One region of the Streptomyces sp. NPDC005281 genome, then DNA from elsewhere that is predicted to be linked to it. Evidence: riboswitches for the same ligand, from Rfam matches in the RefSeq annotation. Region 1 holds a riboswitch; the other holds the start of a gene.
What was found. A riboswitch is a leader RNA that binds a small molecule or an ion and turns the genes downstream of it on or off. The one in region 1 is predicted to bind glycine.

Region 2: it holds a riboswitch for glycine, as region 1 does, so the genes downstream of both, gcvT (glycine cleavage system aminomethyltransferase GcvT) here and gcvP (aminomethyl-transferring glycine dehydrogenase) in region 1, are expected to answer to the same signal.

The regions. Positions count from the first base shown of each region.
Region 1 covers NZ_JBEXGX010000007.1:5,572-13,389, forward strand. Annotated here, with positions in the region: gene ABZV42_RS12080 (DUF881 domain-containing protein) at 1-107, shown strand, start outside; gene ABZV42_RS12085 (FHA domain-containing protein) at 169-1,125, shown strand; gene ABZV42_RS12090 (MerR family transcriptional regulator) at 1,168-1,923, shown strand; gene ABZV42_RS12095 (bifunctional nuclease family protein) at 2,010-2,483, shown strand; gene ABZV42_RS12100 (MerR family transcriptional regulator) at 2,702-3,376, shown strand; gene ABZV42_RS12105 (DNA polymerase IV) at 3,453-4,955, shown strand; gene ABZV42_RS12110 (PRC-barrel domain-containing protein) at 4,880-5,248, opposite strand; glycine riboswitch at 5,361-5,456, shown strand; gene gcvP (aminomethyl-transferring glycine dehydrogenase) at 5,639-7,818, shown strand, end outside.
Region 2 covers NZ_JBEXGX010000023.1:88,099-95,916, reverse strand. Annotated here, with positions in the region: gene ABZV42_RS28860 (aspartate-semialdehyde dehydrogenase) at 1-41, shown strand, start outside; gene ABZV42_RS28855 (hypothetical protein) at 38-1,285, shown strand; gene ABZV42_RS28850 (L-serine ammonia-lyase) at 1,435-2,802, opposite strand; gene glyA (serine hydroxymethyltransferase) at 2,978-4,237, opposite strand; gene gcvH (glycine cleavage system protein GcvH) at 4,249-4,626, opposite strand; gene gcvT (glycine cleavage system aminomethyltransferase GcvT) at 4,790-5,908, opposite strand; glycine riboswitch at 6,057-6,153, opposite strand; gene ABZV42_RS28830 (AAA family ATPase) at 6,329-6,997, shown strand; gene ABZV42_RS28825 (enhanced serine sensitivity protein SseB) at 7,061-7,818, shown strand, end outside.

The DNA.
Region 1 (7,818 bases):
TGGAGAAGGAGCAGGCCACCGTCACGGTGGAGCGCTCCACGAAGATCGTCGTAGATGCCTTGCGACCGGCGAAGCGGCCTGACTACGCTCGGTCGTCCTCCCGGTGAACGGCGGTCGGATGGGGGCCGTCGGGCGAGGGCAGGAGGTTGCGGGGGGTCGGCGCACCGAATGGGTGGTGCGTGGTGGAAACTGTCTGGTGGATACGGACGTTGTGAGGATGTCCGGGTCGACCGGTGTGTTCAATCAGGGTTCGTCCTGCCCCACGGGCGGGTCTGTTTCGGTCAAGGGGAATCGCCCGTGAAGTTGTTTGCGAAGTTGTTCGGCAAGAGCACGCGAGAGGACAGTGGCGAGAACGCGACTGCCCGCCATCGCGCACCGCGCCAGGGAGACGCGGAGGCCCAGGGCGGCGACCGCCCGCTGTTCCGGGACCAGGTAGGCGGTCCCGGTGGTCAGGGCGCGTCGTCTGTTGACCCTGGCCAGCCCGGACGCATAGGTTTCGGGGAACCGTCAGCCTCGAGCGCGGGTGGAGGGTTCGCCTCCGATCCGTATGCGTCCCATGCCCCTGGTGGGCAGCCGCGGCAGGAGGATCCGTCCATGTCGGCCCAGGTGTGTACGAGGTGCGGGAACCGTAACGGGGAGAACAGCCGGTTCTGCTCCAACTGCGGTGCGCCGCTGCGGGGCGGCCCGGAGCGTCCGTCCGAGACGACGTCCACGATCTCCATCTCCGGTATCGAGGCCTACGACGCCGAGGTGACGGGCCAGACGCCTTCGCCGACGCTCTCCCCGGAGGCGCAGGCGGCCGTCGACGCGCTGCCGGTCGGTTCCGCGCTCCTGGTGGTGCGCCGCGGCCCCAATTCGGGCAGCCGCTTCCTCCTGGACGGCGAGCTGACCACGGCCGGCCGTCACCCGCAGAGCGACATCTTCCTCGACGACGTGACGGTGTCGCGCCGGCACGTGGAGTTCCGTCGCGTGGCCGACGGTTCGTTCACGGTCGCCGACGTCGGCAGCCTGAACGGCACGTACGTCAACCGGGAGCGGATCGACCAGGTCCCGCTGTCGAACGGTGACGAGGTGCAGATCGGCAAGTACCGGCTGGTGTTCTACGCGAGCCAGCGGGGCATCTGATCCTCCCCCAACTCCGTCCGGGGGGACATCGAGGGAATGTCCATGCTTCAAACACCGAGCGGCGGTGCCGGAAGCGGTACCGCCGCCGCGGACAGTGGGCTGATGAGCATCGGCGCGGTGCTGAGTCTGCTGCGCGACGAGTTCCCCGAAGTCACCATCTCCAAGATCAGGTTCCTGGAGTCGGAGGGGCTCGTCGAGCCGAGGCGGACCCCTTCGGGGTATCGCAAGTTCAGCGCGGACGACGTCGCGCGCCTCGGTCACATCCTGAGGATGCAGCGTGACCACTACCTTCCGTTGAAGGTGATCCGTGAGCATCTGGACGCCCTGGCGCGCGGTGAGCAGGTGCGTCTGCCGTCCGTGGGCCGTCAGCGCGACGCGGGCGAGGCAGACCCACCGGGCGAGCTCTACGGCGATCCCGAGGGGTCCACGGTGGCCCGGGTGGGCCGCGAGGAGCTGCTGGCCGCCGCCGAGATCGGTGAGCAGCAGCTCCAGGAGTGGGAGTCGTACGGACTCATCGGCCCGCTGACCGACGGTGTCTACGACGCTGAGGCGGTGACCGTCGCCGCGCTCGTCGTCGAGCTGGGCCGCTTCGGGATCGAGCCGCGCCATCTGCGGGCCATGAAGGCCGCCGCGGAGCGTGACGCGGGGCTGGTGGACCAGGTGGTCGCCCCGCTGCGGCGCCACCGCAATCCGCAGACCCGGGCGCACGCCGAGGCCCGTACGAAGGAGCTCGCGGGCCTCACGGTGAAGCTGCACGCGGCGCTCGTGCAGACCGCGCTGGGTGTGCGGTTGCGCTGACGCGTGCCCCCGGCGTGGGCCCCGGATCGTCCACCCGTTCTGTGCCCGACTACCCAAACGTCCCGGGCACGGCCTAGGGTTGCTGTGTGAACGAGCTCGATGTCGTAGGTGTCCGGGTCGAAATGCCCTCCAACCAACCGATCGTGCTTCTGCGTGAAGTGGGAGGCGACCGCTACCTCCCCATCTGGATCGGACCGGGGGAGGCGACGGCGATCGCCTTCGCCCAGCAGGGCATGGCCCCCGCACGACCGCTGACCCACGACCTGTTCAAGGACGTGCTGGAGGCCGTCGGCCAGGAGCTCACGGAAGTACGTATCACCGACCTGCGTGAGGGTGTGTTCTACGCCGAGCTCGTCTTCGCCAGCGGGGTCGAGGTGAGTGCCAGGCCGTCCGACGCCATAGCGCTCGCGCTGCGCACCGGAACGCCGATCTACGGCAGTGACGGGGTGCTCGACGACGCGGGAATCGCGATCCCCGACGAGCAGGAGGACGAGGTGGAGAAGTTCCGCGAGTTCCTCGACCAGATCTCACCCGAGGACTTCGGCACCAACAGCCAGTGAGACTTCCGGGCGGAGGGTCTCTTCGGGCGGCATTTGCCTGCGGCGAGTGTGGTGTGGCGCGGCCCGTGCCGAGAGCATTCGGCTAGCCTTTCCCCGCGGTAGGGCACGGGAAACCACTCTTAGGGTGATTATCACTCGGCGTGCCGAGTGTGGCGATCGTTGACGCGCCCCGGGTGACTGCCTACCGTCGAGAAGGCAGGTCAAGGACGGAGGTCGGCGTGAGAAGCAGCGGCGACGGTACGGCTGGGGGTGCTCCCGGACGCGGTTCGGGGGAGAGCGGCCCGTACCCTCCCCCAAGCTCTCGGCTCGGCTCGAGCGGGGGGCGCCCTCATCAGGGCGGTGCGGCCGGGCATGTTCCGGTGCGCGCGGCGGCAGTGCCGGACGAGGGAGGGACGGTTCCCGAGGAGGTCGGCTACCGAGGGCCCACGGCGTGCGCCGCCGCGGGCATCACCTACCGGCAGCTGGACTACTGGGCACGGACCGGACTGGTCGAGCCCAGCGTGCGTCCCGCCTACGGGTCGGGGACGCAGCGCCTCTACAGCTTCCGGGACGTGGTGGTCCTGAAGATCGTCAAGCGGTTCCTCGACACCGGGGTGTCGCTTCAGAACATCCGCACCACGGTCCAGCACCTGAGGGAGCGCGGCTTCCAGGACCTGGAGCGCATGACCCTGATGAGCGACGGCGCCACGGTCTACGAGTGCACCTCCCCGGACGAGGTCCACGCCTTGCTCCAGGGCGGCCAGGGCATCTTCGGCATCGCCGTGGGCGTGGTGTGGCGGGACGTCGAGGGCGCCCTGTCCCAGTTGCACGGAGAGCGCGTGGACACTGGTGAGACGCTTCTCGCGCACCATCCCGCCGACGAGCTGGCGCGCCGCCGCAACCGTGCGGTGTGAGCTGTGAGCCGCATCAGATGACGCGATGCCCCGGGATGCCGGGGCATTGTCAGTGGCGTAGGGCAGCATCGGAGATGTGAGAACCGCGCCCACGATCCTGCATCTCGACATGGATGCCTTCTTCGCCTCGGCGGAGCAGGCGTCCAAGCCGAGCCTGCGCGGCAAGGCCGTCGTCGTGGGCGGGCTCGGGCCCCGTGGAGTCGTCGCCACCGCCTCGTACGAGGCACGCGTCTTCGGGGTGAACTCCGCGATGCCCATGGCGCAGGCGCGCAGGCGCGCACCGAACGCCGCCTACCTCGTGCCGCGTTTCGGGCTCTACCGCGAGGTCAGCGAGCAGGTGATGGGGCTCCTGCGGGGCCTGTCGCCGCTGGTCGAGCCGCTGAGCCTGGACGAGGCCTTCGTGGACCTGGAGGCGGGCGGGACGGCCTGGGACGAGGCCTCCGCCCGGCTGGCCGGTGCCAAGCTGCGCGCGGACATCCGGGCCGTCACGGGACTCACGGGGTCGGTGGGGCTCGCCGCCTCCAAGATGCTGGCGAAGATCGCCTCGGAGCAGGCCAAGCCCGACGGCCTCGTCCTGATCGAGCCCGGCACCGAGCGGGCGCTGCTGGGGCCGATGACGGTGCGGACGCTGCCGGGCGTCGGGCCGGCCACCGGCGACCATCTGCGCAGGGCCGGCATCACGACCGTCGAGGACCTCGCCGAGGCGGGCGAGGACGAGCTCGTACGGCTGCTGGGGAAGGCTCATGGACACGGGCTGTTCGCGATGGCGCTGGCCCGCGACGAGCGGTCCGTGGTGGCGGAGCGGGAGACCAAGTCGGTGTCGGTCGAGGACACCTACGACGTGGACATCCACGACCGGGTCCGGGTTGAGCTGGAGGTGCAGCGGCTGGCGGACCGGTGTGTGGGGCGGCTGCGCGGGGCCGGGCTGTCGGGGCGGACGATCGTGCTGAAGGTGCGCAGGTACGACTTCTCGACCCTGACCCGGTCCGAGACGCTGCGCGGGCCCACGGACGATCCCGGCGTCGTGCGGGAGGCCGCCGCCCGGCTGCTGGAGGGCGTGGACACGACCGGTGGCGTCCGTCTGCTGGGAGTCGGCGTCTCAGGGCTCGCCGACTACACGCAGGAGGACCTGTTCGCCCAGGCCGCGGCCGTGGCCGAGCCGCCGGCCGAGGAGCACACCGCGGACGAACCGGCCGAGGAGCACACCGCGGCCGGGGAGACGGCGCCCGTGGAGCGGCGCTGGCCCTCCGGACACGACGTGCGGCATGCCGAGTTCGGGCACGGCTGGGTGCAGGGGAGCGGCCTGGGCCGGGTCACCGTGCGGTTCGAGACGCCCTACTCGGGACCCGGGCGGGTGCGGACCTTCAGGACGGACGATCCGCGGCTGGAGCCGGCCGAGCCGCTGCCCCTGGTGGAGCGAAGACCCGAGGTCGCCGACGGGCTGCCGGCAGGCCCCGGGCCGTCGGTGTCGCAAGCCGGGACGCGCGGCCCCGGCCCGGGGGCTCAGGCGTCCTCCGAGCCCGCGAGCCGGCCGAAGTCCCGGTCCGGCGGCGGAGGCGACGCCACGTCGAGGCCGTAGTGGTGGTAGAGCTGGAGCTCCTGTTCGGGTGAGAGGTGGCGCCCGACACCGAAGTCGGGGGCGTCCTTGATCAGGGCCCGGTCGAAGGGGATGCGCAGGGTCCCCTCGATGATCTCGCTGGGCTCCAGGGGTACGAAGGCGTCCCTGCTGAACAGCCCGGTGCGTATGGCCGCCCATTCCGGGACGCCGGTCGCGTCGTCGAGGTAGACCTCGTCGATCGTGCCGATCTTGGTGCCGTTGCTGTCGAACGCCTTGCGGCCGATCAGGTTGCGCGGATCGATGTCGGTCTGCACGGTCCCTCCAGTGGTCGCAAACTCATCCGTAAGTACTACAAAAGAGCACATCTGTGAAGGCGGCCACTCGAGCTGTCCTCCGGCCGCCGCTGGTACGCTGGCAAGCGGCTGCTGATCCCGTGCGGGAGAGTCCTCCGGATTTCACCGGAGGCGCCGAAGGAGCAAATCCTCCCCAGAATCTCTCAGGCTCACGTACCGCACGGACGAGGTCACTCTGGAAAGCAGGGCGGGTGCCGATCCATGGCCACCGCCCTCACCGACGGTGAAAGCCGGATCGTCCGCAGGACCGTCCGGTGAAACTCTCAGGTTGAGATGACAGAGGGGGAGGCCGTCGGGGTACCCGTGCCGGGGTGCCCCTCGAAGGTCGCGTCAGACCAGGAGGCCTCCGCCATGACCGCCCCTCGCATTCCGCTCTCCGAGCTCGAACAGGGAATCCCCTTCGAGCAGCGCCACATCGGACCCGACTCCGAAGCACGGGCCAAGATGCTCGCGCAGGTCGGCTACGGCTCGCTCGACGAGCTGACCGCCGCCGCGGTGCCGGATGTGATCAAGAACGCCGAGGCCCTGAAGCTGCCGGCCGCGCGTACCGAGGCCGAGGTCCTGGCCGAGCTCCGCTCCCTCGCGGACCGCAACCAGGTGCTCGGCTCGATGATCGGCCTCGGTTACTACGGCACGTTCACGCCGCCGGTGATCCTGCGCAACGTCATGGAGAACCCGGCCTGGTACACCGCGTACACGCCGTACCAGCCGGAGATCTCGCAGGGCCGCCTCGAGGCGCTGCTGAACTTCCAGACAGTCGTCGCCGAGCTGACCGGGCTGCCGACCTCCGGCGCGTCCCTCCTCGACGAGGGCACCGCCGCCGCCGAGGCCATGGCGCTGTCCCGCCGCATGGGCAAGAACAAGAAGGGCCTCTTCCTGGTCGACGCGGACGCGCTGCCGCAGACCATCGCCGTCATCGAGACACGTGCCGAGCCGACCGGCGTCGAGATCGTCGTCGCCGACCTCGGCGACGGCATCCCGGCCGACCTCGCCGGGCGCGAGATCAACGGCGTGCTCATCCAGTACCCGGGCGCCTCAGGTGCCGTACGCCACATCAAGCCGGTCGTCGAGCAGGCGCACGAGCTGGGCGCGGTCGTCACCGTCGCCGCCGATCTGCTCGCCCTGACCCTGCTGACCTCGCCCGGCGAGCTCGGCGCGGACATCGCCATCGGCACCACGCAGCGCTTCGGCGTGCCGATGGGCTTCGGCGGTCCGCACGCCGGTTACATGGCGGTCCGCGAGAAGTTCGCGCGCAGCCTCCCCGGCCGCCTCGTCGGCGTGTCCGTGGACGCGGACGGGCACAAGGCGTACCGCCTCGCCCTTCAGACGCGTGAGCAGCACATCCGCCGCGAGAAGGCGACGAGCAACATCTGTACCGCTCAGGTGCTGCTCGCCGTCATGGCCGGCATGTACGCCGTTTACCACGGCCCCGACGGCCTGCGGACCATCGCACGGCGTACCCACCGCTACGCCACGGTCCTGGCCGCCGGGCTCATCGCCGGCGGTGTCGAGGTCGTCCACGGCGCGTACTTCGACACGCTCACCGTGCGCGTCCCTGGCCGTGCCGCCGAGACCGTGGCCGCCGCTCGCGAGAACGGCGTCAACCTCCATCCCGTCGACGCCGACCAGGTATCGATCTCGTGCGACGAGACGACCACGCGCGAGCAGCTGGCCGCCGTGTGGAACGCGTTCGGTGTCGAGGGCGACATCGAGTCGCTCGACGCGAGCACCGAGGACACGCTGCCGGCCACGCTGCTGCGCACCGACGCGTACCTGACGCACCCCGTGTTCCACGAGCACCGCTCCGAGACCGCGATGCTGCGCTACCTGCGCAAGCTCTCCGACCGCGACTACGCGCTCGACCGCGGCATGATCCCGCTGGGCTCCTGCACCATGAAGCTCAACGCGACCACGGAGATGGAGCCGGTCACCTGGCCCGAGTTCGGGCAGCTGCACCCGTTCGTGCCCGCCGACCAGGCGCGGGGCTACCTGACGCTCATCCACGAGCTGGAGGACCAGCTCGCCGAGGTCACCGGCTACGACAAGGTGTCGCTCCAGCCCAACGCCGGCTCGCAGGGCGAGCTGGCCGGTCTGCTGGCCGTCCGCGGCTACCACCGCGCCAACGGTGACGAGCAGCGCACCATCTGCCTCATCCCGTCCTCGGCGCACGGCACCAATGCCGCCAGCGCCGTGATGGCCGGCATGAAGGTCGTCGTCGTCAAGACCGCCGACGACGGCGAGATCGACGTCGAGGACCTGCGCGCCAAGATCGAGCAGTACCGCGACGAGCTGTCGGTGCTGATGATCACGTACCCCTCCACGCACGGTGTGTTCGAGGAGCACGTCGCCGACATCTGCACCCAGGTGCACGAGGCCGGCGGCCAGGTCTACGTGGACGGCGCGAACCTCAACGCCCTGGTCGGCCTCGCCAAGCCGGGCCACTTCGGCGGCGACGTCTCGCACCTGAACCTGCACAAGACCTTCTGCATCCCGCACGGCGGCGGCGGCCCCGGCGTCGGTCCGGTCGGTGT
Region 2 (7,818 bases), on a different contig from region 1:
AGATCGTCGAACTGGCCATGAAGAACGGGTGGTTGGGATGACGGACGGTCCCGCGCCGGAGCGCCGGCCGCTGGTGCTGAAGTTCGGCGGCTCCGCCTTCGCCGACCTCGACGGCTACCGTCGCGTGGCCCGGTACGCGGCGCGCCGCCATGCCGAGGAGAAGCGCCCGCTGGTCGTCGTGGTGAGCGCGATGTCCGGTACGACGGGCAGGCTCCAGCAGACCCTGGACGCCCTGGCCGCCGACCCGCCCGCCCTCGCCGCGGCGATGCTCCTGACCGCGGGCGAGACGGTGAGCGTCGCCCTGCTCGCGGCCGCGCTCGACGCCGAGGGCGTGCCCGGGTGCCCGGTGCCGGCGGCGGCCACCGGGCTCCTCGCCCAGGGGCCCGGGGACCGGGCGGAGCTGATCTCGGCCAGTCCCGAGGCGCTGTCCGGCACCCTGGCCGACTGCCCGGTCGCGGTCGTCCCCGGCGGGCAGGCGCTCGACGCGGCCGGGCGGACCGTGATGCTGGGCCGCAACAGCTCGGATCTCTCCGCGGTGGCGACGGCGGCGACGCTGGGCGCTGACACCTGCGAGCTCTTCTCCGACGTGCCCGGGGTGTGCACCGCCGACCCCTACCTCGTTCCGGAGGCCCGCACCCTGTCCCGGATCAGCTATGAGGGAGTGCGCCGGATGTCCCGTCACGGCGCCAAGGTCGTCCACGAGGGGGCCGTGGACTGGGCGGAGCGCGCGGGCGTGCGGCTGCTGTGCCGGCCCTTTCCCTGGAGCGGGGATCCGGAGGGCGGGACGGCCGTCGGGACGGGTCCCGCTGCGGCCGTGGTCGTCGTGCGCAAGGACAGCGACGTGTGGTCCTTCCGGTCCGGCCGGGAACGCCGCTCGGCCGGCGGACGGCTGCGGGCCGAGGGCCTGACGGTCACCGAGTTCGACACCGAGGGCGAGGTGTGTCTGGCGGTGCCGGCCGGAGCGCGGGGCGCGGCCCGGCACGTACGGGAGGCACGGCTGCTCGGCGGCCTGTGCCTGGTCACCACCCTGCCGGCGGACGGCCGGGCCGAACACACCCTGGTGCCGCGCGCGGAGGCCGCGGCGGAGGCCCGCAGACGCCACGCCCTGCTGTACCCGGACGCCGAGGCCACCCCGGGACAGACCGCGCTCCCGCCCGACAAGGCCCGTTCCCCCCGCAGCGACGTGCTGGTCGGCCCGGCACCCGCCCCGGCCCGGGCTGTCGCACTCGCACCCGTCCCGGCACCCGTTCCGGCCTTCGTCCCGGAGGACGACTGCCCGGACTGACCCGGAGGCGGGCCGGCCGGGCCGGCCGGATGGAAAATGGAGCGGCAGGCCGGGCGGGTGGGCAGGCTGTCGGCCTGGCCGACGGCGCGGGGCCGCGGGTCAGAGACAGCAGCGCAGACGTACCGGCCGAGACCGCCGCTGCCGCCCGCTCAGCACTCGATGATGTTGACCGCGAGCCCGCCCCGGGCCGTCTCCTTGTACTTGACGCTCATGTCGGCGCCGGTCTCCTTCATGGTCTTGATGACCTTGTCGAGGGAGACCATGTGGGAGCCGTCGCCGCGCATGGCCATCCTGGCGGCCGTGACGGCCTTCACGGCGGCCATGCCGTTGCGCTCGATGCAGGGGATCTGGACCAGGCCGCCGACCGGGTCGCAGGTCAGGCCGAGGTTGTGCTCCATGCCGATCTCGGCGGCGTTCTCGACCTGCTCCGGGCTTCCGCCCAGCACCTCGGCGAGGGCTCCGGCCGCCATCGAGCAGGCGGAGCCGACCTCGCCCTGGCAGCCGACCTCGGCGCCCGAGATGGAGGCGTTCTCCTTGAACAGCATGCCGATCGCCCCGGCCGCGAGCAGGAACCGTACGACCCCGTCCTCGTCGGCGCCCGGCACGAAGTTGATGTAGTAGTGCAGCACCGCCGGGATGATGCCCGCCGCGCCGTTGGTGGGGGCGGTGACCACCCGGCCGCCCGCCGCGTTCTCCTCGTTGACCGCCATCGCGTAGAGGGTGATCCACTCCATCGCGTGGGCCAGCGGATCGCCCTCGGCCCGCAGCTGGCGCGCCGAGAGGGCGGCACGGCGGCGGACCCGCAGACCGCCCGGCAGGATGCCCTCCCGGGTGATGCCGCGCGAGACGCACGCCTGCATCACACGCCAGATCCCGAGGAGCCCCTCACGGATCTCCTCCTCGGTGCGCCAGGCCCGCTCGTTCTCCAGCATCAGGGAGGAGATCGACAGACCGGTCTCCTTGGCGAGCCGCAGCAGCTCGTCACCCGTGCGGAACGGGTACTTCAGGACCGTGTCGTCGAGCTTGATGCGGTCCTCGCCGACCGCGTCCTCGTCGACCACGAAACCGCCGCCGACGGAGTAGTACGTCTTCTCCAGGACGAGCTCGCCCGAGGCGTCGTACGCGAAGATCGTCATGCCGTTGGCGTGGTACGGCAGGGCCTTGCGGCGGTGCAGGACGAGGTCGTCGTCGAAGGAGAAGCCGATCTCGTGCTCGCCGAGCACGTTGATCCGCCCCGAGGCCTTGATCTGCTCGACCCGCTCGTCGGCGCCCTCCACGTCCACCGTCGCGGGGGAGGCGCCTTCCAGGCCAAGCAGCACCGCCTTGGGGGTGCCGTGGCCGTGGCCGGTCGCGCCCAGTGAGCCGTACAGCTCGGCGCGTATCGACGCGACGGGGGCCAGCAGGTCCTCGTTGCGAAGCCGCCGGGCGAACATGCGCGCGGCGCGCATCGGACCCACCGTGTGGGAGCTGGACGGGCCGATGCCGATCGAGAACAGGTCGAAGACCGAGATGGCCACGGGAACTCCTTGCTGGTTTCGCCGGACGCCGTTGTCCGACGGAGGTGGTGCGTGACTGCGGGTAACTGCACGGAACGGGGCACCGCGCTCTGCTTCCAGTGTGGCGCGGTGCCCCGGATGCCCGTACGAATACAGACCGTACGGGTGAAAAACATATGACGGAAAGCCTACGAAACTAAATCAGGCCGGGGTACAACGGGTGCTTGTCGGCCAGAGCGGACACCCGGGCCTTCAGGGACTCCGTGTCGTAGGACGGCTTCAGCGTCTCGGCGATGATGTCCGCGACCTCGGTGAAGTCCTCGGCGGTGAAGCCGCGGGTGGCGAGGGCGGGCGTGCCGATGCGCAGACCGGAGGTGACCATCGGCGGGCGCGGGTCGTTCGGGATGGCGTTGCGGTTGACCGTGATGCCGACCTCGTGGAGGCGGTCCTCGGCCTGCTGCCCGTCCAGCTCGGAGTTGCGCAGGTCGACCAGGACCAGGTGCACGTCCGTGCCCCCGGACAGGACGTCCACGCCGACGGCCTTCACGTCGTCCTGGACCAGGCGCTCGGCCAGGATGCGCGCGCCGTCCAGCGTGCGCTGCTGGCGCTCCTTGAAGTCGTCCGAGGCGGCGATCTTGAACGAGACGGCCTTGGCGGCGATCACGTGCTCCAGGGGACCGCCCTGGAAGCCCGGGAAGACCGAGGAGTTCAGCTTCTTCGCGAAGCTCTGCTTCGCGAGGATGATCCCGCCGCGGGGGCCGCCGAGCGTCTTGTGCGTGGTGGAGGTGACCACGTCCGCGAAGGGGACCGGGTTCGGGTGCAGACCCGCTGCGACCAGACCCGCGAAGTGGGCCATGTCGACCCACAGGAGGGCCTCGACCTCGTCCGCGATCCGGCGGAACTCGGCGAAGTCGAGCTGGCGCGGGTACGCCGACCAGCCCGCGATGATCACCTTCGGGCGGTGCTCCTTGGCGAGCCGCTCGACCTCGGCCATGTCGACCAGGCCGGCCTCGTCCACGTGGTACGCGACCACGTTGAACTGCTTGCCGGAGAAGTTCAGCCGCATCCCGTGGGTCAGGTGACCGCCGTGGGCCAGGTCGAGGCCGAGGATGGTGTCGCCGGGCTTGGCCATCGCGAACAGCGCGGCCTGGTTGGCGGAGGCGCCCGAGTGGGGCTGCACGTTGGCGTACTCGGCGCCGAACAGCTCCTTGACCCGGTCGATGGCGATCTGCTCGGCCACGTCGACGTGCTCGCAGCCGCCGTAGTAGCGGCGGCCCGGGTAGCCCTCGGCGTACTTGTTGGTCAGGACCGAGCCCTGGGCCTCCATGACGGCGACCGGAGCGAAGTTCTCCGAGGCGATCATCTCGAGGGTCGACTGCTGGCGGTGCAGCTCGGCGTCGACGGCGGCCGCGACGTCCGGGTCGAGCTCGTGCAGGGGGGTGTTCATGAGCGACATGCGGTGACTCCTCAGCCGGCCGTGAAGGCGGTGTACTCGTCGGCGGACATCAGGTCCTCGGGCTCGCCCGCGACGCGCACCTTGAACAGCCAGCCGCCCTCGAAGGGGGCGGAGTTGACCAGGGCCGGGTCGTCCACGACGTCCTGGTTGGCCTCGACGACCTCGCCGTTCACCGGGGAGTACAGGTCGCTGACGGACTTGGTCGACTCCAGTTCGCCGCAGGACTCGCCCGCGGCCACCGTGTCACCGACCTCCGGGAGCTGGGCGTAGACGACATCGCCGAGCGCGTTGGCCGCGAACTCGGTGATGCCGACCGTCGCGACGCCGTCCTCGGCGACGGACAGCCACTCGTGCTCCTTGCTGAAACGCAGCTGCTGGGGGTTGCTCATGGCCTGAATTCTCCTGTACGCGGTGGAGTGCTGATGGAGGGAAGCGTGGGTGACCGGGCGGATGTGCCCAGGGTCACGTCCAGGGGCCCGGCGGGCGCCACCCGTCAGGACCGGCGCCCGGCGGGCATCGGTGTCCTGCCGGTCCGGTCCGGCCGGCCCGGTGCTACTTCTGGCGCTTGTAGAACGGCAGCGCCACGACCTCGTACGGTTCGTGGCTGCCCCGGATGTCGACGCCCACACCGGTGGTGCCCGGCGCGGCGTGCACGGCGTCGACGTACGCCATCGCGATCGGCGTGCCCAGCGTGGGGGAGGGGGCGCCGGAGGTGATCTCGCCGATCACCTTGCCGTCGGCGACGACCGAGTACCCGGCGCGCGGCACCCGGCGGCCCTCGGCGATCAGGCCGACGAGGACCCGCGGCGGGTTCTGCTCGGCACGGGAGGCGGCCTCCTCCAGCGCGGCGCGCCCGACGAAGTCGCCGTCCTTCTCGAACTTCACGACCCGGCCGAGGCCGGCGTCGAAGGGGGTCAGCGCGGTGGTCAGCTCGTGGCCGTACAGCGGCATGCCGGCCTCCAGGCGCAGCGTGTCGCGGCAGGACAGACCGCAGGGCACGAGACCGGCCGGGGTGCCCGCGTCGGTGAGGGCCTGCCACACCTTCTCGGCGTCGGCGGGGGCGACGAACAGCTCGAAGCCGTCCTCGCCTGTGTAGCCGGTGCGGGCGATCAGGGCCGGAACACCGGCCACGGTGCCCGGCAGGCCCGCGTAGTACTTCAGGCCGTCGAGGTCCGCGTCGGTGACCGCCTTGAGGATGCCGGGGGACTCGGGGCCCTGCACGGCGATCAGCGCGTAGGCGTCACGGTCGTCGCGCACGACGGCGTCGAAACCGGCCGCTCGCCCGGTCAGCGCGTCCAGCACCACCTGGGCGTTGGAGGCGTTGGCGACGACCATGTATTCGTACTCGGCCAGCCGGTAGACGATCAGGTCGTCCAGGATGCCGCCGTCCTCCTGGCAGATCATCGTGTAGCGGGCGCGTCCGACGCCGACGGTGGCGATGTTGCCGACCAGCGCGTGGTTCAGCAGGGCCGCCGCCTCGGGGCCGGTGACGGTGATCTCGCCCATGTGGGAGAGGTCGAAGAGCCCGGCCTTAGTGCGGACGGCGACGTGCTCGTCGCGTTCCGAGCCGTAGCGCAGCGGCATGTCCCAGCCCGCGAAGTCGGTCATGGTCGCGCCGAGCGAGCGATGCAGGGCATCGAGCGCGGTGTGACGGGGTGCGTTGCTGCTCATCGGTCTGGCTCCCAAGGCATGACGGCGAGGTCGTTCCTCCCCATCTGTCATCGGAACCTGAGAGGTTCATCAAGACACCACGAAACGGTGGTCCTGATTTGCACCTTGGGTGGGGCCACTGGTTCAGCGGCCCGCTTTTCAGATGTGCCTCGCCCGCGCGGTAACGGGGCCTGAGAGATTCAAGGGAGGGACTTGCTCCTTCGGCGCCCGGGTACACGTACCCAGGACTCTCCCGCGCGGATTCAAGCGGCCGGTATGCAGTTGGCGCGGCCATCATCGCACGCGTTCCCCGATCGCGGCAGCCCGTCATCTGTGACGGGGCTGTGGCAGTCCGCGCACGGAAATGGGAAGCGCCGGGCATTACCTTCTCTTTACACTCGACGGAGATGGGACTCCACGTCCAAGGGGAGGACGGTCACGGTGAACAGGACCACGGCGTACGCGACGGCCACGGGTCTCGCACTGCCCGAGCAGGCCGGCGCACCGGCCCGAAAGGCCCGCGGACCGCTTCCGGCGGCCGTCGTGCGCGATCTGCGCGACCGGGTCGGGCACAGTCCGCACGGTCTCCGCTTCGGGGCCCGCGACCTCGTCGTGGTCACCGGACTGCCCGGCAGCGGCAAGTCGACGCTGATGCGGCGGGCGGTGCGGGGCCCGCGGGTCGACTCGCAGGACACCCGCGACCGCTGGGACGGCCGGATGGCCGGGCTGCTGCCGTACGCGCTCTACCGCCCCCTGGTCCGCCTCGCGCACTACGCCGGCCTGCGCCGTGCCCTGCGCGAGGGCGGCGGACTCGTCGTGCACGACTGCGGCACGCAGGCCTGGGTGCGGCGCTGGCTCGTCCGCGAGGCCCGGCGCCGCGGCGGCGCGCTGCACCTGCTGCTGCTCGACGTCACGCCGGGCACCGCGCTGGACGGTCAGCGCGAGCGCGGCCGGGGCGTGTCGCGCTACGCCTTCGCCCGCCATCGCGGCGCGGCCGCCCGGCTGCTGCGGGCCGCCGAGCGGGGAGACCTGCCCGAGGGCTGCGGCTCGGCGGTGCTGATCGACCGGGACGCGGCGGACGTGCTGCGCAGGATCGACTTCGGCCACTGACCGGTGGCGGTGGCCCACTAACCTTTCCAGCCGGAACAACGGTTCGAAGCAGGCGGTAGACAGATGGACTTTCCGGCACAGGCGCACCCCCATCCGCACGGCGGCTGGCCCGGCAACGAGCTGGAGGAGGTGCTGTCCGCCTCCCTCGGCATGCCCGCGGGCCCCTCGGCGGGCGCTCGCATCGTCGAGGTGCTCGGCCGCAGCTTCGTGTGGGTGCCGCTGCCCAACGGCGGCGGACCGCAGAGCGGTGCGCTCGATCTGCCCACGATGGACATCGGGGGCCAGGTGTACGTCCCCGTCTTCAGCTCCGAGGAGCAGTTCCGCCAGGTCGTCGGCAGTCACATGTCGTTCACGATCGCGCCCGCCGTGGAGTTCGCCCGCGGGCTTCCGCCGCAGGTCGGCCTCGCGGTGAACCCGGACGGTGTGGTCGGCGTACCGCTGCCGCCGATGGCCGTCGCCGAGCTGTGCCGGGCCGGGCGGTCCGAGCTGGACGGGGCCTCCAGCGGGGGCCGCGTGCGGCTCTTCGAGCCCGACTGGCAGGACGATCCGATGGACTTCCTCGCCGCGGCCTCGGCGGAGTTCGCCGCGACCGGCGTCGTCCTGAGCGCCCGTCGCTGTCTCGCCAGCATCGAGGGCGACGAACCGGTGATGTTCATCGGCGTCGAGCTCTCGATGTGGGAGGGCGACGTCCGCGCCGTGCCGCTGGACGCCCTGGGCCGCGCCCTCGGCCGGGTCCCGGTGAACATCGCGGTGAACCTGGTTCTTCTCGACGTGGCGCAGGACCCGGTCGGCGACTGGATGCGGGCCCAGGTGCGCCCCTT